Regions from separate parts of the Ottowia massiliensis genome, predicted to be linked through region 2. Evidence: predicted binding sites of a transcription regulator. Region 2 holds the regulator's gene; each other region holds the start of a gene.
The links. The regulator HrcA, encoded in region 2, represses chaperone genes, less so after heat shock. The targets are predictions, from matches to a motif close to TTAGCACTCNNNNNNNNNGAGTGCTAA.
Positions count from the first base shown of each region.

Region 1 (7,568 bases), 770 kb from region 2:
TCGGCAGGCAGGCTGCTGGCGGGGGCGGGCGCGGACACGGGCGCAGGGGCTGGCGCCTTGGCAGGGGCCGGGGCGGCTGGCGCGGGAGCAGATGCCGCAGGAGCGGGAGCCGCAGCCGGGGCGGCGGCGGCAGCCTCGGCAGTTTCCAGCGTGAGCAGCACGGAGCCTTCGCTGACTTTGTCGCCCAGCTTCACGCGCATTTCTTTCACCACGCCGGCGTGGCTGGTGGGGATTTCCATGCTGGCCTTGTCGGATTCGACCGTGACCAGCGACTGCTCCTGGCGCACGGTGTCGCCGGGCTTGACGAGCACTTCGATGATGGCGACGTCTTTGAAGTCGCCAATGTCGGGAACCTTGATTTCAATGGTGGACACGGGGAGTCTCCTGTCTTGCGAAGGGATGAAAAGGGGAGGAAGGCGGAGCCGTGCGGCTGGCGGCGTCTGCCGCAGCAGCGGGCCACAGGGCCTGAAGGCCGGGCGGCACGGGCAGGGGCGAGGCAGCCAGGTGTGGCGTGAGCGCCACGCCCAGGCGCGCAAATGTCTCGGTCAGGCCCGCAAGCGGGCAGGCGGGCGATTCGGTCGCCATGCAGACAAGGCGGCCCGGGCGGCCATCGGCCGGGCGGTCTTGTGGCAGCAGTGCGGCCAGGCGCTCCACGACGGATTGCGCCGGGTCCAGAAACTGCACTTGCGGCGCGGCCTGCTCGAAAAAAGCGCGCAGCCAAGGCAGATGGGTGGAGGAAAGCGTGCACACATCCACACCAGGGTGCTGCCGCAGCAGCGCCTGCATGAAGGCATGAACCTGGGTTTGCGTGCCGGCCGCGTCGCTCAGGAACGCGCCGCTTTCCACCAAGGCCACCAGAGCCGAGGCATTGACAACGCGCACGGCGCGGCCCGCCGCTTCGCGCTGCACGTAGGCTGCAATTTGCGGACTGCTGACCAGCGAGGCCACGCCCAGCAGCGCCACTTCGCCGCTGCGCGAGAGCGCCAGCGCCTGCCGCACCGGCGGATAGACGCCGAGCACGGGCACGGGGCTGAAGGCTTGCAACTCTTGCAGCACCATGACGGAAGGCGCGTTGGAAGCCAGCACCACGGCGCGCGCGCCCCAGTCCGCCAGGCGGGCAATGGCTGCGCCCACCACGCGCCCCAGTTCGGCATGGGTTTTGCCGCCATAGGGGAAGCTGGCGCGATCGGCCAGGTAGATCACGTCCTGCCACGGGTAGTGCTGCTGGATGAGCCGGGCCACCGCGTAGCTGCCGATGCCCGCGTCGAACACGCCCACGGGCGCGCGCAGTTCCTGCCATTGCGCCGGAGCGTGCGAAGCGGCGCTTGGGCGGTCTGCATCAAAGGGCCTGACAGTGGCGCGGGGCATGGGGCCTGGAATGAATGGAAAAAAGAATTGGAAAAAGCGAATGGCGATTTGCGCTGGAATCAATCCCACCAGAAATACCAGACGGGGGAATACAGCAGGGTTTTTGCCAGCGATTCAACATCGCCCACGCCCTGATCAACGATATCGTTGCAAAACAGATATTGCTGCTGCGCCAGCTCCAGGGCTTCTTCTTTTGTTTGGGGCGGGCGGGCCACTTGCATTTCCAGCACGTCAGCCGTGGCGCAGACGATTTGCGCGCCATGGCGCTCCTGCCAGAATTTGCAAATGGCGGCCATTTCGGCAGGCAGGGGGCATGCATTCCATCCGCCCAGTTTCAGGTAGCAGGAAATTTGCCAGTTTTCTTGCGCGGGTATGCAAGCCAGGGCGGCCGTGTCGAGAAAGCGGCCCGTCAGGATGTTGCGGTGGCTGCGAATTTCGCCGTGCGCTTCTTCGGGCGATGCGGGCCATTCGGGCGGTTCTGCGCCATGCGGGGCGCTGATGCTGGCGGCGCCCACGTCCAGCCATTCTTCGGCGTCAGCATCCATATCGGCCTGCTGGCTGGCAAACCATTCCAGCGCATCGATTTCAAGGGCTTGCGCAATCAGCTCTTGCGGAGATTTTTTGCTGTGGAATTCAAAATTTTCCTGAATGCGTTCCAGGCTTTCATCGTCGCCCAAAATGACGGCAAAGCCACCATTTTCTTGCTGCAATTGCGCCCGTTTTTCCAGCGCCTGCGCGCCTGGAACGTAATGCACCGGATAGGGAAATGTCATGCCGCCTCCTTGTCTGGCTGAACAAAATGCCCGGCGGGCGGCCGGGCATTCGGCTCCCAAATGGCTTTTCCGGCCAGAAACGTATCAAAGCAGGATGCGGCGGTAATCCGCCAGCACCTGGCTGAGGTAGGCATTAAAGCGCGCGGCTGCCGCGCCGTCGATGACGCGGTGGTCATAGCTGAGCGACAGCGGCAGCGTCAGGCGCGGCGCGAACTGCTTGCCGTCCCACACGGGCTTGAGGCTGCTGCGCGACAGGCCCAGGATGGCGACTTCAGGCGCGTTGATGATGGGCGTGAAGTGCGTGCCGCCGATACCGCCCAGGCTGCTGATGGTGAAGCAGCCGCCTTGCATGTCGGCGCTGCCCAGCTTGCCTTCGCGCGCTTTTTGGGCCAGATCGCCCATTTCCTGGCTGATTTGCAGGATGCCTTTCTGGTCGGCATTTTTGAGCACGGGCACGACCAGGCCGTTGGGCGTGTCGGCGGCAAAACCGATGTGGAAATACTGCTTGTAAACCAGCGCGTCGCCGTCAAGGCTGGCGTTGAAGTCAGGGTATTTCTTCAGCGCGGCTACCACGGCCTTGATGACGAAGGCGAGCATGGTGACTTTGATGCCGCTCTTTTCGTTTTCCTTGTTGGTGCGCACGCGGAAGGCTTCCAGCTCGGTGATGTCGGCCTCGTCGTTATTGGTGACGTGGGGAATCATCACCCAGTTGCGCGCCAGGTTCGCGCCGCTGATTTTCTTGATGCGCGAAAGCTCCTTGCGCTCGATGGGGCCGAACTTGGCGAAGTCCACCTTGGGCCAGGGCAGCAAATCAAGCCCTGCGCCGCCCATGCCGCCACGCGCGGCCTGCGCCTGCGTTTGCAGGTTGCCGGACATGACGGCCTGGGTGAATTTCTGCACGTCTTCCTGCGTGATGCGGCCTTTGGGGCCGCTGCCCTGTACTTCGGCCAGCGGCACGCCCAATTCGCGCGCAAATTTGCGCACGCTGGGGCTGGCGTGGGGCAGGCCCTGGGGCTGGTTGATGGCCGGGCGCGTGTTGTCCAGCGCGGCGGCTGCCGGGGCGGGAGCGGCAGGAGTGGCCGGAGCGGCTGGCGCTTCCGTTTTGATAGCGGCTGGCGCTTGACTGGCGGGCGCTGGGGCCGTTTTGGGCTCTTCTTTCGGTGCGGCTGCGGCGAGCGCGGAAGCCGCTGCTTCTGCGGCGGCTTCCACGATGGCGATCACGCTGCCTTCGCTCACTTTGTCGCCCAGCTTCACTTTGAATTCCTTGAGCACGCCAGCATGGCTGGAAGGAATTTCCATTGAAGCCTTGTCGCTTTCCACGGTGATCAGGCTCTGGTCAGCCTGCACAGCGTCGCCGGGCTTGGCCAGCAGCTCGATCACGCCGACGTCCTTGAAGTCGCCAATGTCAGGAACCTTGATTTCAATTTGTGCCATTTGGGGTTGTCCTCTCTGGGTGCGTCGGGTCAGGCATGCAGGGGATTGACTTTGTCGGCCTTGATGCCGTACTTGGCAATGGCCTGGGCGACCTTGCTGGCGGGCAGCTTGCCTTCTTCCGACAGGGCCTTGAGGGCCGCCACGACGATGTAATGGCGGTCGATCTCGAAGTGCTCGCGCAGGCGGAAGCGGAAGTCGCTGCGGCCAAAACCATCGGTGCCCAGCACCTTGAAGCTGCGCGCCGAGCCATCGCCGTTTTTCGGGATGAAGGGGCGGATGGGTTCAACGTAGCTGCGCACGTAGTCGGTGGAGGCGACCACCGGCCCTTCATGCCGGCCCAGCTGCTGCGCAACGAAAGGCACGCGCGGCGCTTCCGTGGGATGCAGCATGTTCCAGCGCTCGCAGTCCTGGCCGTCGCGGGCCAGCTCGGTAAAGCTGGGGCAGCTCCACACATCGGCAGCAATGCCCCAGTCCTGCGCCAGCAGGGCCTGGGCGGCCAGGCTTTCGCGCAGGATGGAGCCACTGCCCAGCAGCTGCACGCGCTGCACGGGCGCTTGTGCGCCGGGGCTGCACAGGTACATGCCCTTGATGATTTGCTCTTCGGTGCCCGCCTTCAGGCCGGGCATGGCGTAGTTCTCGTTCAGCAGGGTGATGTAGTAGAAGACGTTGTCCTGCTTTTCCACCATACGCTTGAGGCCGTGGTGCAGGATTACGCCCACTTCATGCGCGAAAGTGGGGTCGTAGCAGACGCAGTTGGGAATGAGCGCCGCCTGCACCTGGCTGTGGCCGTCTTCGTGCTGCAAGCCTTCGCCGTTGAGCGTGGTGCGGCCCGAAGTGCCGCCCAGCAAGAAGCCGCGCGCCTGCATGTCGCCCGCCGCCCAGGCCAAATCGCCAAAGCGCTGAAAGCCGAACATGGAGTAGTACACGTAGAACGGAATCATGATCCGGTTCGAGGTGCTGTAGCTCGTGGCGGCGGCAATCCAGCTGGCCATGCCGCCCGCTTCGTTGATGCCTTCCTGAAGAATCTGCCCGGCCTTGTCTTCCTTGTAGTACATGACCTGGTCGCGATCCACCGGCGTGTAGAGCTGGCCCTTGGGGTTGTAGATGCCGATCTGGCGGAACAGCCCTTCCATGCCGAATGTGCGCGATTCATCCACCACGATGGGCACCACGCGCGGCCCCAGCGCCTGATCGCGCAGCAGCTGGGTCAGAAAGCGCACGTAGGCCTGCGTGGTGCTGATTTCGCGGCCTTCCGCCGTAGGCTCCAGCACGGCCTTGAACGTTTCCAGCGCGGGCACGGTGAACTGCTCGTCGGCCCTGGTGCGGCGGTGCGGCAGGTAGCCGCCCAGGGCTTTGCGGCGCTCGTGCAAATAGCGCATTTCGGGCGTGTCGTCCGCTGGCTTGTAGTAGGGCAGCTTGGGCAGCTCGCTGTCGGGCACGGGGATGCTGAAGCGGTCGCGCATGTAGCGCACGCCTTCATCGTCAAGCTTCTTGGTTTGGTGGATGGTGTTCTTGCCTTCGCCGTACTTGCCCATGCCGTAGCCCTTGATGGTTTTCACCAGCAGCACGGTGGGCTGGCCTTTGTGGTGCTGCGCGGCATGGAAGGCGGCATACACCTTGCTCGGCTCGTGGCCGCCACGGCGCAGGCTCCAGATTTCCTCGTCGCTCATGTGCTCCACCAGCTTGGCGGTTTCGGGGTATTTGCCGAAGAAATGCTCGCGCACGTAAGCGCCGTCCTTGGCTTTGTAGACCTGGTATTCGCCATCCAGCGTTTCCATCATCAGCTGGCGCAGCTTGCCGCTTTTATCGCGCGCCAGCAGATCGTCCCAGCCCTTGCCCCAGATGAGCTTGATGACATTCCAGCCCGCACCCCGGAAGTCGCCCTCCAGCTCCTGGATGATCTTGCCGTTGCCGCGCACCGGGCCATCCAGCCGTTGCAGGTTGCAGTTGATGACGAAGATGAGGTTGTCCAGCCCCTCGCGCGCGGCCATGCCGATGGCGCCCAGGCTCTCCGGCTCGTCCATCTCGCCATCGCCCAGAAAGGCCCAGACCTTGCGGTTTTCCGTATTGGCGATGCCGCGCGCGTGCAGATATTTCAGAAAGCGCGCTTCATAAATGGCCATCAGCGGCCCCAGCCCCATGCTCACGGTGGGGAATTGCCAGAACTCCGGCATCAGCTTGGGGTGCGGATAGCTGGACAGCCCCTTGCCGCCCGTTTCCTGGCGGAAGTTGTTCAGCTGCTCTTCGGTGATACGCCCTTCCAGAAATGCGCGGGCGTAAATGCCGGGCGAGCTATGGCCCTGCAAATAAACCAGATCGCCGCCATGCCCTTCACTTTCGGCGTGCCAGAAATGGTTGAAACCCGCGCCCAGCATGGAAGCAAGCGAGGCAAAAGAGCCAATGTGGCCGCCCAAATCGCCCCCGTCAGCCGGATGCAGGCGATTGGCGCGCACCACCATCACCATTGCGTTCCAGCGCATGTAGGCGCGCAGGCGCTTTTCGATCTCGATATTGCCGGGGCAACGCGCTTCCTGATCCGGCTCAATGGTGTTCACGTAGCCCGTGGTGGCCGAAAACGGCAGATCAATGCTGTGCTGGCGCGCGTGTTCCAGCATTTCCTCAATCAAAAAATGCGCGCGTTCCGCGCCTTCGCGGTCAATCACGGCGGACAGCGCATCCAGCCACTCTTTTGTTTCCTGCTCATCCGTATCCACGATGGGGGCGCCGGAAAGGTTTTTCGGGTTTTCTGACATGAAGGCATCTCCTGCAAGGGTCGTAACAAACGATATGTGGCCTGCTGGCCTGCGAGGCATAGTGAGTAATCATCGCACAGCGAAATACCCCTGCCGCCATCAGACAAAACAGGGCGAACCGGGATGAATCAAGGGCGGCTCGCGCGTTTTACAAACCTTTGCACAACCAAGGTTGAACTTCCCTTTTGGCACTCTTCCAAAGGGAGTGCTAACATTTTTGCCAATATGACCGAGAAAACCACAGCATTGCCTGCTTCTGCCCCTGTTTCCATGTCGGCGGCCGCGCCTGCCGCCCAAGCATCCACCGCCGTTGCCGTGGCCAATCCGTGGGCCGTGGTGCCTTCGCTGGGCAATCTGGATGCCTACATCACCGCCGTCAATCGCCTGCCCCTGCTCACGCAAGAAGAAGAGCAGCAAGCCGCGCGCGAGCTGCGCAGCAGCGGCAGCCTGGAGGCGGCGGGCCGCCTGGTGCTTTCACACCTGCGGCTGGTGGTTTCCGTCTCGCGCCAGTATCTGGGCTACGGCCTGCCGCATGGCGATTTGATACAGGAGGGCAACGTGGGGCTGATGAAGGCCGTCAAGCGCTTCGACCCTGATCAGGGCGTGCGCCTGGTCAGCTACGCGCTGCACTGGATCAAGGCCGAAATCCACGAATACATCCTCAAGAACTGGCGCGTCGTCAAGCTCGCCACCACCAAGGCGCAGCGCAAGCTCTTTTTCAACCTGCGCTCCATAAAGCACGAGCTGCGCGCCGAAGACGCCCAGTCCGACATCACCCCGCGCGACACGCTCACGCAGGCGCAGGTGCTCACCGTGGCCGAAGAACTCAAGGTCAAGCCCGAAGAAGTGCGCGAGATGGAAGCGCGCATGGCTGGCGGCGATGTGCTGCTTGACCCCGCGCCCGCCGATGACGGCGACCACGCCTTCGGCCCCATCTCCTGGCTGTCTGACGCCAGCCATGAGCCTGCCGCCATGATCGAAGCCGCCCAGCGCGACCGCCTGGCCACCGAAGGCATTGCCACCGCCTTGCAAAGCCTGGACGAGCGCAGCCGCCGCATCGTCAGCGAACGCTGGCTGAATGTGCGCGATGACGGCAGCGGCGGCATGACGCTGCATGAACTGGCCGCCGAATACGGCGTCAGCGCCGAGCGCATCCGCCAGATCGAAGTGGCCGCCATGAAAAAAATGCGCAAGGCGCTGGCCGGATACGCCTGAAGCCCATATCCGCTGCCTGAAGAAA
Region 1 is NZ_LT964854.1:2,201,071-2,208,638, forward strand. It holds gene lpdA (dihydrolipoyl dehydrogenase) at 1-374, opposite strand, end outside; gene C1720_RS09870 (glutamate racemase) at 361-1,368, opposite strand; gene C1720_RS09875 (DUF4253 domain-containing protein) at 1,428-2,141, opposite strand; gene aceF (dihydrolipoyllysine-residue acetyltransferase) at 2,226-3,608, opposite strand; gene aceE (pyruvate dehydrogenase (acetyl-transferring), homodimeric type) at 3,605-6,328, opposite strand; gene rpoH (RNA polymerase sigma factor RpoH) at 6,599-7,543, shown strand.
Region 1: the regulator HrcA is predicted to act here: its motif matches at 6,514-6,540, upstream of rpoH (RNA polymerase sigma factor RpoH).

Region 2 (7,568 bases):
GCGGTAGTCGCGCCGCGCGTCATAGGCATAGAAGGTGTTTTTCAGGCTGAAGGCGCTGCTGGCCTGCCATTCGGTCACGGAGCGCAGCCACTGCACGCGCTGGGCATAAACGCCGTCGATGCTGTTGTAGTTCTTGAAGCGCGTGGAGCGGTCAATGCGGCCCACTGCGCCCACGGGCTGGAGCAGCGGAGTGCCCCAGTAGGGGCGGTCCACGTGCTCGGTCTGGTATTCATACGCCAGCAGGTGCGAGAGGGCGGGCGTGAGGTCGCTCAGCAGCGAAGTGGCAATTTGCGTGGCGCGCGACTGCATGCCTTCCACATGGCTGTGTGCGCGGCGGTGGTTCACGTCCAGCCGCAGGTGGTGGTCGCCGTGGCGCGCGCCCTCGCCTGCGATGCGGCGGTTCAGGCCCACGCTGGCTTCGCCCAGGCGGTGGCTGCCCAGGCGCAGGCGGCCTTCGGTGATGGGGGTGCGCTCGGCGGTTTTGGTGACGTAGTTCACCGTGCCGCCCACGCCGCCCGCGCCATACAGAAAGCTGGAAGCGCCACCGATGGCTTCGGCGCGGTCGTAAATCCAGCTGTCCACCGGACGGGCGGCAATGCTGTATTGCACGTTGATGCCGTTGAAGAGGTGATTGACGGAAGCGCCCGTGAAGCCCCGGTAGCTGGAGCGGATGGCGCCAGGCGAATCGCTGGCGGTGACGCCCGGAACGCCTTGCAGCATTTCCTGCGTGGTGCGCGCGCCGCGCGCCTCAATGCTGGCGCGGTCCACCACGGTGACGACGGCAGGCGTCTGCCGCGCCGTCAGCCCCAGGCGGCTGCCGGTGTAGGAAGGCGTATCAAGCAGGACCTTGGCGGGTTGCTCCTGCGTGGAGTCGTCCACGACGACTTCTGGCAGGGCGGCCTGGGCTTCGGATTTCTTGCCGTCGCGCGGGGCGCGGGCATCTTCAGAGGACTGGGCCAGGGCAGGCGCGCACAGCAGCGCCAGAGCCGCACCCATCGCCACAGGGTGGAGGCGAAAAACAGAGAGGTTGAACATGAAAAAAGGAAAAGACGCGTTGCAGGGCAAAAAAATGGCCTCGAAAGGCGGGCCATGTGTGCTTGGCTGCAAGGCGGCCGGGCGGGCGAGCGCATCCACAGAAACGAAAGAGAGATACGCCTGTGCGCCAGGGGTCGGAAAGCGCGGCAGGCGTATAGAAAGCCTGCGCTAACCCGCCACGGACGCCTCGCCTGCAGGAGGCCCCCGCGCAGGCAGTGGCGGCCCCGCCAGAGCGGCGGTCCGTGGCGCTGGCTTCAGCGCAATGAGCTGCCCCTGGGGCACGGGGCTGGGCTCGAAAACGTGCGCAAATGGCGTGGGCAGCATGACTGCCAGGCACATGGCGCAATCCAGTGTGTGGTGATGCAGGCTTTCGCCAAATTTCTCGCCGTTTTCAGTAACGAAATACGCCCCATCGGCGGCGCACACCAGCTGCATGGGCTTGGGGTGGACGATGGGCGAAAGCCCCGCCACCGCCAGCGTCAGCGCAAACCACGCCAGCGCCAACCGGGCCAGCCGGTTCATGCGGGTGAGTGTGCGCAAGGTCTGCATACTGGAAAAGGAATAAGGGCGCTTAAATTCTAGGGGGAGAGTTTGCATATCATCGCGCGCCGCCTGATGATCGGTCTTCAAAATTGACTTGTGTCAAGTTACAAAATGATGATTTCCCACGATGGCGGGTCAGCCATTTCTGGCGATCTGCTTTTGCGCCTGCATGCCAGCGCCCCCCTGCCGCCGGGTGGCGTGGCGCTCATTGGTGCGGGGCCGGGCGACCCCGAGCTGCTCACCTTGCGCGCGCTGCGGCGGCTGCAACAGGCCGACGTGGTGCTGCACGACAACCTGGTGTCGCCCGCCATTCTTGACTTCGTGCCGCCGCGCGCAGAGCGTATCAACGTGGGCAAGCGGCCCGGCCATCACTCCTGGACGCAGCAGGCCATTTGCCAGTGTCTGGCTGACAAGGCCCTGTCGGGTCTGCGCGTGGCGCGCCTGAAAGGGGGCGATCCCTTCGTGTTTGGCCGGGGCGGAGAAGAAATGCAGGCGCTGCTGCCGCTAGGCATCAGCGTGGAAGTGGTGCCGGGCATCACCACCGCGCTGGGCGCAGCGGCCGCGCTGGGCTTTCCGCTCACGCACCGCGACTTCGCGCAAAGCTGCGTGTTCGTTACCGGCCATCTCAAGGATCACAGCGTGCGGCTGAACTGGCCCGCGCTGGCCCAGCCCCAGCAGACCGTGGCCATCTACATGGGCGTGACGGGGCTGGAGGCCATTGCCCGCGAATTGCAGGCCGCCGGCCTTGCCGCCGCCACGCCAGCGGCGCTCGTTCACCGCGTGACCTGTCCGCAGCAGCAGGTGTGGTTCAGCACCCTCGCCGATCTGCCCGAAACGGCGCGCCGCCACGCCGTCAAGCCGCCTGCCTTGCTGGTGATTGGCGAAGTGGTGCGTCTGGCGGCGCAATGGCCCGCTGAACAGCATCAGAAAGAGGAGCAAATTCAAAGGGCATAAAAAGCCGTTCTGCGCAGATTCCACTAGGACCCAATGCTATGAATCAAGGAGCTGGGCTGTGTCCGCCTGCCCGGCTCTGCCCATTTGGGGCGCAGGCAAAAGGGGCGCTTCGGATTCATGCCGCGCCGCAAAAGAAAAGGGGTTGCGAAAGCGCGCAACCCCTTGATTTGACTGGTAGGGCGTGTTGGACTTGAACCAACGACCAAGGGATTATGAGTCCCCTGCTCTGACCAACTGAGCTAACGCCCCCTTTTGAGAATCTGTTCCGAGAACGGATGAAGGGCGCGAATTCTAGCGACAGCCCTGCGTGTTCAAGGCATTGCTGACCAGGCGGGCCGTGATGTCCACGATGTCAATGACCTTGTCGTAAGGCATGCGCGTGGGGCCGATGACGGCCAGGGTGCCCACCACCTGCCCGTCGGCCTCGTAAGGGGCGCTGACCACGGAGAGGTCTTCCACCGGCACGGTCTGGCTTTCGCCGCCGATGAAGATGCGCACGCCGGCGGCGCGGCTGGAGGTGTCCAGCAGGCGCATGAGCTGGGTTTTCTGCTCGAACAGATCGAACGCGCGGCGCAGCTGGTTCATGTCGCTGGAAAAGTCGCTGACGGCCAGCAGGTTGCGCTCGCCGGCAATCACCACATCGCCTTGCGCCTGGTGCATGGCTTCGCTGCCAGCCTGCACGGCGGCATGCATGAGCTGGGCGACTTCGCCGCGCAGCGTTTCCACTTCCTGCTGAAGGCGCTCGCGCACTTGCTCGATAGCCATGCCGCCGTAATGCGCGTTCAGGTAGTTGGCCGCTTCGGCCAGTTGGGCCTGCGTGTGCCCGGCTTCGGTAAAGAGCACGCGGTTTTGCACGTCGCCATCGGGCGTGACGATGATGAGCAGCACGCGCCGCTCGGAAAGGCGCACGAATTCGATGTGGCGGAAAACGGATGAACGCCTGGGCGCCTGCACCACGCCCACGAATTGCGACAGGCTGGAGAGCAGCTGCGCGGCGCTGGCAATCACCTGCCGGGGCTGGCCGGCGGGCAGCTCCGTGGGGCATTCAGCCGGCCATTCGGCAAGCCGCTCGGCGGGCGCGTCATCGGGCGCGGCCTTGGCGGGGCGCGCGGTGAGCATGGTGTCCACAAACAGCCGGTAGCCGCGCGCCGTGGGCACGCGCCCGGCGGAGGTGTGCGGGCTGGCAATCAGGCCCAGCGCTTCCAGATCGCTCATCACGTTGCGAATGGTGGCGGGCGACAAATCCAGCCCCGCCGCGCGCGAAAGCGTGCGCGAGCCAACGGGCTGCCCCTCGGCGATGTAGCGCTCAATCAGCGCCTTCAGCAGCACACGGGAGCGGTCGTCAAGCATGGGCGGCGATTTTAGGAAGCTGTTCACAATCTGCCCGTGGGCGCGAAAAGCGCGGAATCGGGCGCTCTGCGGCGCTGCAAATTCTTGATGGACCACGAGGCCCATCTGCGCCTTGCAGCTCATTCCGTTTGCGCACTTTCAGCCCTCACGGCCAGAACATGAACAGTCTCTGAAAGTCATGCCCTCCGCGCTCCCTGATGCCGCTTTTGACGCCGCTTTTGACGCCGCCCCGGCGGGCGAGGCCCTGCCGCGCCGCATCGCCCATCTGGACATGGACGCCTTTTATGCCAGCGTCGAATGGCTGCGCTACCCGCAGCTCAAGGGCCTGCCCGTGGTCATCGGCGGCGGGCGGCGCAACGAAGCGCGCATGCTGCAAGAGCTGAATGCGCGCTACCCCGAAAGGCGCTGGACGGGCGCTGACATGGCCGCCGTGCCCGTGGACTTCTTTCCCCGCCTGGCCAGCTACGCGGGCCGGGGCGTCATCACCACCGCCAGCTACGCGGCGCGGCAGTTCGGCGTGGGATCGGCCATGGGCCTGATGAAAGCCGCGCGCCTGTGCCCGCAAGCCCTTTTGCTGCCGGCGGACTTTGACGAATACCGCCGCTGCTCGCGCGCCTTCAAGGCCGTCATCCTTGAAATCGCCCCCGTCATGCAAGACCGGGGCATCGACGAAGTGTTCATCGACTTCACCCACGTGCCCGGCGGCCAGCGCGAAGGCGGGCGCGTGCTCGCGCGGCTGCTGCAAAAAAGCATCTTCGAGGCCACGGGCCTGACTTGCTCCATTGGCGTGGCCCCCAACAAACTGCTGGCCAAAATGGCCAGCGAATTCAACAAGCCCAACGGCATCAGCATCGTGCGCGAAGCCGACTTGCAGCCGCTCATCTGGCCGCTGCCGTGCCGCAAGATCAACGGCATCGGCCCCAAGCTCGATGCGCGCCTGCAAGCGCTGGGCATCCGCACCATTGGCGAGCTGGCCGCGCGCGAGCGCCTGTGGCTGATGCGCCATTTCGGCCCCACCCACGGCGCCTGGCTGCACGACGCCGCCTGGGGGCGTGACGACCGCCCCGTCACCACCCACAGCGAACCCGTCAGCATGAGCCGCGAAACCACCTTCGAGCGCGATTTGCACGCCGTGGCCGACCGCGCCGAGCTGGGCGCCATCTTCACCCGCCTGTGCGAGCAAGTCGCCAGCGACCTGGCCCGCAAAGGCTACGAAGGCCGCACCATCGGCATCAAACTGCGCTACGCCAACTTCAAAACCGCCACGCGCGACACCACCGTGGAAAGCTACACGCAAGACGCCCGCCGCATCCGCCAGGTGGCCGGCCAATGCCTCAAGCGCGTGGACCTCACGGCGCGCCTGCGCCTGCTGGGCGTGCGCGTGGGCACGCTGCGCAAGGCGGGCGCGCCCGCCAGCGCCCCGGCCGCCGCGCCAGCCGAAACCGGCTGGCTTTTCTGAACAAGCTCTGTCGCCTGCGAACAGGCGCTCAAGCCCGCAACGCCTCTGCACTTGGCCAAAGGGCATCAAAAAAAGGAGCTAATTCAAGGGCGTAAAAAACCGTTTTGCGCCCTTTCCACTAGGACATCATGCTATGGATAGAGGAGCTGAATTGAGGCGCTCTCCACATCCATCTCCTGCCTGCCGCCCAAGCCAGCGTGACCAGCGCCACGCGCCCGGCAGGCCGCCCGAGGCCGCGCTTGGGCGCCCATGCCCATAGACAGGCATTGCAGGCGTTGGACAGATTCTGAAGAACGGCCATCAAAGGCCACGGCATCGCCCCGGCCCCGCAGCGCCTTGGCGGCAGACGGCTTGGCCGCTGGCCGCCTGCCTGCCTTCCGCCAAAGGCCGCTGGAACAGGCCGCTCGTGCGCCGGCAACCACCCGCAAACCCAGGCGCAGCGGGCGCAGGCCGCTCTTTTTTCGGCAGCAGCGCGCGGCCCGCCCGCCCTGCGCCGCGCCCCTCTTGCGGCTGCCTTGCGCCCGCTGCACGCCAGATTCCATGCCCGAAAATCGCCCGCCGATGAACCCCGTTGTGCACATTCCCCTGCCTTTCGCCGCCACCGCCGTGGCGGTAGACGCGCACTGCGCCCATGCCGCACTGGCCTCGCCCGGCGGCGGCGGGCTGCACGTGGTGGATCTGGAAAACGTCACCGCGCAGGCCGTTCCCTCCTCGGCGCAGGCCGACACGCACCCGGCCGCCCTGCGCTGGCATGGCCGCTGGCTGTGCGCGGCGGGCGAAGCCGGCGCGCGGCTCGACGTTTGGGACGCCGAAAACGGCCTGGCGCTGGCGCACTCGCTGGGCATGGGCGGCATGGCCATCCGCAGCATGGACGTGGACCCCGCCACGGGCCGCGCCGTGCTGCTGCTCAAGCCGCAAGCGGCGGCGCAGGGCGGCAGCCATGCAGGGCATACAGGCCAGCCCGGCTGCCTGGCCGAAGTGGACCTGGCCAGCGGCCAGCTGCTGGACGAAGCCCCGCTGCCCGAAGGCATGTGGCCCTGCGTCGCCTACGGCAGCGCGGGCGGCATCTGCGTGGCAGGCGTGGCGCGTGCGGAACGTGCGGAACGTGGCAAGGGAGGCGGACAGGGCCGCGCGCTGGCGCTGCTCAGCGGCAGCGCATGCAGCCGCCTGCGCAGCCTGGAAATTGCCGCGCTGCCCGGCACCGACATGCTCATACCCGCCTTCATCGCCCTGGCGGGCGGCGCGTGCGTGGTGGCGGCGGCGTCATTCCAGCGGCAGGCGTTCTATGTAAAAGAAGGCGGGCTGGACGGCGGCGTGCCCTGGCAGGAACTGCGCTTTGCGGACGAGCGCTGCCTGGCGCTGGCCGCCGCCGCCCGCGCCAGCGTGCTGGCCCTGACCGAAGCCGGCGACGCCCCCGGCTCGCTATGGCTGACCAACCTGCTCCAGCCCGCGCAGCGCCTGCGCCTGCACGGCACGCCCCTGTGCATGGACGCACAAGCGGGCCGCGTGCTCGTCAGCGCCGACCAGAGCCTGACGCTGCTGGCCTGAGCGCGTCAAAATTTGTTGCAAAATCGGTTCCGCCATGCGCCGAAATAGAATTTTTCCTTTTAAATCAACGAGTTATGAGTTATAATATGAACAGCCAACAGCCAACAGCCAACAGCCAACAGCCAACAGCCAACAGCCAACAGCCAACAGCCAACAGCCAACAGCCAACAGCCAACAGCCAACAGCCAACAGCCAACAGCCAACAGCCAACAGCCAACAGCCTGACGCATGCGCCGCGCCGGGCTTCAGCGCCGATGCGCTGAAAGAGCGCGCCCGCACCCTCACGGCGCTGCTGCGGCAAGCCGCGCCTGAAATCATCAGCGACGGGCAAATCGACATCCGCCGCCTGCAACAACTGCTGAAGCCTGACCAACCCGATCCGCCCGCCGCGCAAGAACATTACGAACTGGGCTGGGCGGGCAAGGCCGCCGCCCGCCGCGAAATCCAGCAAACCACCAGCGACACCCTGCTGCCCGGCGCCGGCAACCCGCCGCAAGCGCCGCACATGCTCATCGAGGGCGAAAACCTGCAAGTGCTGCGCATCCTGCAAAAAAGCTATTACGGCAAGGTGAAGATGATTTACATCGACCCGCCGTACAACACCGGCAACGACAGCTTCGTTTACCCCGACGATTATTCGGAAACGCTCGCCGAATACCAGCGCCGCACCGGCGATAGA
Region 2 is NZ_LT964854.1:1,428,649-1,436,216, reverse strand. It holds gene C1720_RS06575 (TonB-dependent receptor) at 1-1,035, opposite strand, end outside; gene C1720_RS06570 (DUF2946 domain-containing protein) at 1,204-1,575, opposite strand; gene cobA (uroporphyrinogen-III C-methyltransferase) at 1,693-2,532, shown strand; tRNA gene C1720_RS06560 (tRNA-Ile) at 2,705-2,781, opposite strand; gene hrcA (heat-inducible transcriptional repressor HrcA) at 2,824-3,882, opposite strand; gene C1720_RS06550 (Y-family DNA polymerase) at 4,154-5,341, shown strand; gene C1720_RS06545 (hypothetical protein) at 5,882-6,889, shown strand; gene C1720_RS06540 (hypothetical protein) at 6,969-7,421, opposite strand; gene C1720_RS06535 (site-specific DNA-methyltransferase) at 7,395-7,568, shown strand, end outside.

Region 3 (7,568 bases), 160 kb from region 2:
CTGCAAAGCATGAACGTGGGCGCTGCCGAGCTGGCGCGCGCCTTTGCCATGCCAGCGGCAGCGCCCAAGCCAGCCGCAGCGGCCGCTTCCGCGCCGCCGCCTCCGGCGGCAACCCGGGCTGCGCCTGAGGCCGCCAAGTCGGAGCCTGCGGCAGCAGTCAATAGCGCCGTGCCCGACCCGTTGCAATGGTGGAATGCGCTGACCCAGCAATTCCAGAGCATGGCCGCTGCCACGGCGGCGACGGCCGCCACAGCCGCCAGCGCCATGACGGCGCCCATGGTCCCGCCTGCCGCCAAGGCCCCTGCGGCCAAGGCGGCTGACGCAAAGGCGGCCCAGGCCGTGGACAAGACCGCCGCCCGGCCAGCCGCCAAAACGGTGCCCAGAACCGCTGCAAAGGCCCGCACGAAAACCGCCGGAACCACCAAAGCCGCCGCCAAGGCGGGCGGCAAGGCAGGCAAGGCCGCAGCGCCCCGCAAAGGCAAGCCGGCCAGAGGCGCAAGCGCCGCAGACTTGTCATGAAGAACTTGCTCATGGCCTGCCCGTGGGGGCAAAAGCGCGGGCCTCGGGCGCTCTGCTGCGTTGCAAACCCTTGCCGGCCACAAGACCCGGCGGCGGTTTGCGCCTTGCGGCCATTCCGATTCGCGGTTCCTCAAGGTCGGGCTTCCGGGCAGGCTTTCAGGCTCACTCGATTAAGGCCCTCTTGACGGCATGAAGCTTTTTCCCGTTGGCCACGCCACGCACCCGCAGTGGCAAATGGCGGCGCACCTGGCGCTGGCGCAGTTGCGTGCGCAAATGGCGCTGCCCGGCTACGCCAGCAGCCCCACGCTGGGGCTGCTTTACATCACCAGCCCTTACGTGCCCCACGCACAGCATTTGCTGGACTGGCTGGCCGAGGCGCTGCCGGGCGTGCTGGGCTGGGCGGGCGCCGTGGGCGCGGGCGTGGCCGCGAGCAATGCGGAATATCTTGACGAGCCGGCCCTGTCCGTCATGCTCTGCGAGCTGCCGCCAGAGCAGTGGCGCGTGTTTTCAGGCGTCGCTCCGCTGCGCCGCCAGGGCGTTTTTTCTCCGCAGGCCGCCTTGGTGCATGCCGACGCGCACACGCCCGATGTGGCGGGCCTGATTGCCGAGCTGGCCGACTGCACGGCGTGCGGCCATCTGTTTGGCGGCCTGGCAGCCAGCCGGGGCGCTACCGTGCAGATGGCCGCCTCGCGCTCGGGCGGCATGGCGGGCGGCGCGCTGCTGGGCGGCGTGTTCAGCGGCGGCCTCACGGGCGTGGCCTTTGGCGAGGGCGTGCCGCTCATCACCCGCGTCACGCAAGGCTGCCACCCGGTTGGCCCCTGGCACACCATCACGCGAAGCGAAGGCAACATGGTGTTTGAAATCGACGGCGAGCCTGCTCTTGACGTGATGCTGGACGACATGCGAATCGATCTGTGCCAGCCCCAGCAGGCCATGCACGCCGTGCGGCAAATGCTGGTGGGTCTGTGCGACGCGCAAGCAGCCTGCCCCGCAGTCAGTTGCGGCATGAGCGAAGAGCTGGCCCTGCGGCATGGCCGCTTCGGCGCCGATGTGCTGGTGCGCCACCTTGTGGGCATTGACCCCGGCCAGCGCGGCCTGGCCGTGGCTGACGCAGTGCATTGCGGCCAGCGCTTGGCTTTTTGCCAGCGCGACGCCGCCAAGGCCCGCGCCGACCTGCGGCGCATCTGCTCGGGCATTCGGGACCTGCTTGAGCCGGCCTTCATTCCCGCTGAAACCGCCGCCGCGCTGGCTGCGCCGCCGCCGCTGTCGCAGCCGCATCCGGCGCGGCGCATTGCCGGGGCCATTTACGTCAGCTGCGCCAGCCGGGGCGGCCCCCATTTCGGCCATCCGGGCGCAGAGCTGCAAACCATTCGCCAGGCTCTGGGCGATGTGCCGCTCACCGGCTTTTTCTCCGGCGGCGAAATCGCCAGCCGCCGCCTGCTGGGCTATGCGGGCGTGCTCACGGTGTTCGTGGACGAGGCCATCAGCTGAAGCGGCCTGGCTTTTCAGGCACAAATCGGCCCCAGGTCCTAGTGGAATCTGCGCGGGCCGCTATCAAAATCAAAGTATTTCCGCCCTGCTCACCCATCATGATTCTTGACCCCACCCAACCCGGCGCGCTGGCGCAGGCCGCCGACGCCGTGGCCGCCGGCGAGCTGCTGGGCCTGCCCACCGAAACCGTGTATGGCCTGGCCGCCGATGCTGAAAACGCCGGGGCCGTGCGCCGCATCTTCGCCGTCAAGGGCCGGCCCGCCAGCCACCCTCTCATCGTGCACGTGGCAGGCAGCGAAGCGGCCGGGCATTTCGCGCGGCAAGTGCCTGATCTGGCGCAGCGGCTGATGGCCGCCTTCTGGCCCGGGCCGCTCACGCTCATCCTCGCGCGCCGCGAAGGCGTGGCAGACGAAGCGGCAGGCGGGCACGCCAGCATTGGCCTGCGCTGCCCCGCGCACCCCGTGGCGCAAAGCCTGCTGGCGGCCTGCGCGGCGCGCGGCGTGCACGGGCTGGCCGCGCCCAGCGCCAACCGCTTCGGGCGCGTCAGCCCTACCACGGCGGCGCACGTGGCAGAAGAATTCGCAGACGTGCTGGTGCTGGACGGCGGCGCTTGCGCGGTGGGCATTGAATCGGCCATCGTGGACTGCACGCGCGGCCAGCCCGTGCTGCTGCGCCCCGGAGCAATTTCACGCGCCGAGCTGGAAAAAGCGGCGGGCTGCCGCGTGCGCCATCCAGACGAGCTGGCCGCGCCCGGCCCCCAGGCCCCCGGCACGCTGGCCGCCCACTACGCGCCCCGCGCCACGGTGCGGCTGATGGACGGCAAGATGCTGAAAACCGCGCTGGAGCTGCTGGGCAGCGAGGCCGCGCACATTGCCGTGTGGTCGCGCGCCGCGCTGAAATCCGCCTCGCGCAAGCTGATCTTGCGCCGCATGCCCGACAACCCCGCGCAGGCCGCGCACGAGCTGTTTGCCACGCTGCGCGCGTTTGACCAGGCGCAAGTCAAGCTCATCTGGGTGGAAACGCCCCCGCCCGAAATCGAATGGGAAGGCGTGCGCGACCGCCTGGAGCGCGCAGCAGCCAGCGCCGCAGGCGCGCGCGAGTGAGCAGAGAGTGAGTCGAGCGAAAACTTCTGCGCCAGGCGCAAGAAAAGTGCAGTCGCATTGCCATGCGCAGTGATAAAACCGGCGTCAGCTTCTGGGCCGCCGCAGACTTGGCGGCTGTGGTCAGTTCTTGGTAATGGTCTATCAGTTTTAGCTTCTTGTTTGATAGCGCGAGGTCCCCGTATTCATTGCGACACATGCTGTTTTGGAGGCATTGAATTTGCTCCTCTTTTTGAATTGAAATTATCGTTTTCCGCATCCTGCGGCCCGCTTTTCTCAACCCAGTCAGCAAAGGAGAGACACCATGACTGAAAAAGTAGCTGTCATTACCGGATCAGGCGACGGCCTGGGCAAAGGCATTGCCCAGAGGCTGGCGCAGGATGGCTTCAGGATCGTTTTGTCCGACATCAATGCCGCCACGCTGGAAAAGACCGAGGCCGAATTCAAGTCCGCAGGCCAGGCCGTCACCGCCTTCCGTGGCGACGTGAGCTGCCGCGAAGACCAGTTCGCGCTGGTGCAGCACGCCGTGCAGGCTTTCGGGCGCATCGACGTGTTCGTGAACAACGCGGGCATTGAAGACGTCATGCCGCTGGACAAAGTCACCGCAGCCGACTTTGACCGCGTGTTTGGCATCAACGTCAAGGGCGTGCTCTTTGGCATTCAGGCCGCCGCCGAGCAAATGAAAAAGCAGGGCGGCGACCGCATCTGCAAGATCATCAACGCCGCCAGCATTGCCGCGCATGAGTCTTACGACCTGCTGGGCGTGTATTGCGCCAGCAAGCACGCCGTGCGCTCGCTCACCGTCACCGCCGCCAAGGAGCTGGCGCCCTACAAAATTACCGTGAACGCCTATTGCCCCGGCGTGGCGGGCACCCGCATGTGGGACCGCATTGACGAGGAAATGGCCAAGATTCACGGCTGGCAGCCCGGCGAAGCCTTCAAGCGCTTCTCATCCGGCATCCTGATGGGCCGCCCGCAAGTGCCTGCCGACGTGGCCTCGCTCGTGCATTACCTGGCCTCGCCCGACTCTGACTACATGACCGGCCAGGCCGTGCTCATCGACGGCGGCATGGTGTTCCGCTGATGCCGCAGGCGCAGCCCGCGCCCGCCTGAAAAAAGCCGCCGCAAGACGCTTCGCCCTTGCGGCGGCTTTTTTTGCCTGGGCCTGCCCGCAGCGCACCTGGCAGCGGCAACAGCGGTTAGCCAGACAGGCGAATCGCTTCAAGGCGAAAGGCGGCGCGGCGGCAAGGCGCGCGGCGGCGGGCGGGCCGGACAGACGGACGGAAAGAAGCGGGCGATGGTGCTTTCTTTGCCAGCGGGGCCTTGAAAGCCCGAAGCCCGCCCCTATCATTGGCACTCGTTGGCGGCGAGTGCTAACAAACCAGCCCCGCCGCCATGCATTCAGCCTGGCAGGCCCGCCGCAAGGCCCCTGCCAGCCCTCTTTTTCAAACAACCTTTTGAAGGAATGTCCATGAAACTGCGTCCCCTCGCCGATCGCGTGATCGTCAAGCGCCTGGAAAACGAAACCAAAACGGCCTCCGGCATCGTCATCCCCGACAACGCCGCCGAAAAGCCTGACCAGGGCGAAGTGCTGGCCGTCGGCCCCGGCAAGACCAACGACAAGGGCGAAACCAAGGCCCTGAGCGTGAAAGTGGGCGACCGCGTGCTGTTTGGCAAATACAGCGGCCAGACCGTCAAGGTGGACGGCGACGAGCTGCTGGTGATGAAGGAAGACGACCTGTTCGCCGTCGTCGAGAAGTGATTTTTCCCGGACTGCGCCGCCATCTGCATTCATCCTGCATCCATCTTGCAGCAACTCGCAACATATTGGCGCGCCGTCTGATCCCTTTTGATTTTTGATTTCTGCCGGGCCTGACCCCGGCTTTTTACGGAGATACACACAAATGGCAGCAAAAGACGTTGTTTTCGGCTCTGACGCCCGCGCCCGCATGGTTGAAGGCGTGAACATCCTGGCCAACGCCGTGAAGGCAACCCTGGGCCCCAAAGGCCGCAACGTGGTGCTGGAACGCAGCTTCGGCGCGCCCACCATCACCAAAGACGGCGTGTCCGTCGCCAAGGAAATCGAGCTGAAAGACAAGCTCCAGAACATGGGCGCACAAATGGTCAAGGAAGTGGCCTCCAAAACCAGCGACACCGCTGGCGACGGCACCACCACCGCCACCGTGCTGGCCCAGGCCATCGTGCGCGAAGGCATGAAATACGTGGCCGCCGGCATGAACCCGATGGACCTGAAGCGCGGCATCGACAAAGCTGTGGCTGAACTCGTCGAGCAACTGAAAAAAGCCAGCAAGGCCACCACCACCAGCAAGGAAATCGCCCAGGTCGGCACTATTTCCGCCAACTCTGACGAATCCATCGGCCAAATCATTGCCGACGCCATGGACAAAGTGGGCAAGGAAGGCGTCATCACCGTGGAAGACGGCAAGAGCCTGAACAACGAGCTGGACGTGGTCGAAGGCATGCAGTTCGACCGTGGCTACCTCAGCCCCTACTTCATCAACAACCCCGACAAACAAGCCGCCGTGCTGGAAAACCCCTACGTGCTGCTGTTTGACAAGAAGATCAGCAACATCCGCGACCTGCTGCCCACGCTGGAAGCCGTGGCCAAAGCTGGCCGCCCGCTGCTCATCATTGCCGAAGACGTGGAAGGCGAAGCCCTGGCCACGCTGGTGGTGAACACCATTCGCGGCATCCTGAAAGTGGTGGCCGTCAAGGCCCCCGGCTTCGGCGACCGCCGCAAGGCCATGTTGGAAGACATCGCCATCCTCACCGGCGGCAAAGTCATTGCCGAAGAAGTGGGCCTGTCGCTTGAAAAAGTGACGCTGGCCGATCTGGGCCAGGCCAAAACCATCGAAGTGGGCAAGGAAAACACCACCATCATCGACGGCGCTGGCAAGGCCGAAGACATTGAAGCGCGCGTCAAGCAAATCCGCGTGCAAATCGAAGAAGCCACCAGCGACTACGACCGCGAAAAACTGCAAGAGCGCGTGGCCAAGCTCGCTGGCGGCGTGGCCGTCATCAAGGTAGGCGCTGCCACCGAAGTGGAAATGAAAGAAAAGAAAGCCCGCGTGGAAGACGCCCTGCACGCCACCCGCGCTGCCGTGGAAGAAGGCATCGTCGCTGGCGGCGGCGTGGCCCTGCTGCGCGCCCGTCAGGCCGCTGGCGACATCAAAGGCGCCAACCCCGACCAGGACGCCGGCATCAAGCTCGTGCTCAAGGCCATTGAAGCGCCCCTGCGCGAAATCGTCATCAACGCCGGTGACGAAGCCAGCGTGGTCGTGAACAAGGTGCTGGAAGGCAAAGGCAACTTTGGCTACAACGCCGCCAACGGCCAGTATGGCGACCTGATCGAGCTGGGCATTCTGGACCCCACCAAAGTTACCCGCACCGCCTTGCAAAACGCCGCTTCCGTGGCCGGTCTGATGCTCACCACCGAATGCATGGTGGCCGAGGCCCCGAAGGAAGAAACCCCTGCCGCCCCCGGTGGCATGGGCGGCATGGGCGGCATGGGCATGGACATGTAAAGAGCCAGCCCTGCCGGGCGTCAAGCGCCTCACCTCGGCGCTTGCCCTGCGCCCGGTCTTCAAAGCTGCCAGTCCTTCGCGAGCTGGCAGCTTTTTTATTGGGCGCGGTCTTCAGGCTGTTTCCCGATATTGACTTAAATCTTCGGCGGTTTTGGTGGGAGCAAATTCAGTAATCTGGTATTCCGCCACGCCTTCGCGGTGAAATGGATCTTCCCGAATCAGCCTTTCCACCTGTTCCCGATGATCCGCCTTCACCAGGATAATGCCGCCCGTGCGCGGCTTTTTGCGCCCCGACATCAAAAAGATGCCCTCTTTGTAATACCGTTCGAGATACGCAATATGCTCGGGCAAACAGGCTTCGACTTCCGGCAATCCTTTGATATATTCCAATGACACGATAAACATTTGTTTCCCTTTGAAAATGGCGGCCATTGAATCAAATGCCGCCTAAAAACGCCGCTTCAAAATCACAGGGCGCGCCGATTTTCTTGGCTTTATCCAGGACCCTATTCGCTATGCGCCTTTGGCGGCAAATTCGGTATTGACCGCCACGGCATGTGATCTGCCCGATTGGAACGGCAATGGTTTGCCGTTTGGCTCGGCGGTTCCACCATTTAAGAAGATATTCAGGGTTTGTGCTATTTGTTAATACTTGATTGCCTTGCCTTGCCTTGTTGCTGCGGCTTTGAGAGTGAAAAGCGGCGCGTGGCTAACGCACGGGCAGGAAAGTCAGCAGCGGGGCGGCAGCCATGCCCTGGAGAAAGGAAATGGCGGCGCGGCGGTGGCGCTCGGTCAGGTGCGCGGCCACCAGATCCAGGCGGCCAATGATCTTGCCGAACTCGCGCTCGAAGCTGAGGTTTCGCCCGGCGGGGCCGGCTTCGTTGGCCAGCAGCAAGGGGCGGCCTGCGCTGTC
Region 3 is NZ_LT964854.1:1,265,499-1,273,066, forward strand. It holds gene C1720_RS05810 (PhaM family polyhydroxyalkanoate granule multifunctional regulatory protein) at 1-519, shown strand, start outside; gene C1720_RS05815 (FIST signal transduction protein) at 709-2,010, shown strand; gene C1720_RS05820 (L-threonylcarbamoyladenylate synthase) at 2,109-3,113, shown strand; gene C1720_RS05825 (acetoin reductase) at 3,415-4,194, shown strand; gene groES (co-chaperone GroES) at 4,582-4,872, shown strand; gene groL (chaperonin GroEL) at 5,015-6,655, shown strand; gene C1720_RS05840 (YciI family protein) at 6,767-7,087, opposite strand; gene C1720_RS05845 (hypothetical protein) at 7,365-7,568, opposite strand, start outside.
Region 3: the regulator HrcA is predicted to act here: its motif matches at 4,461-4,487, upstream of groES (co-chaperone GroES).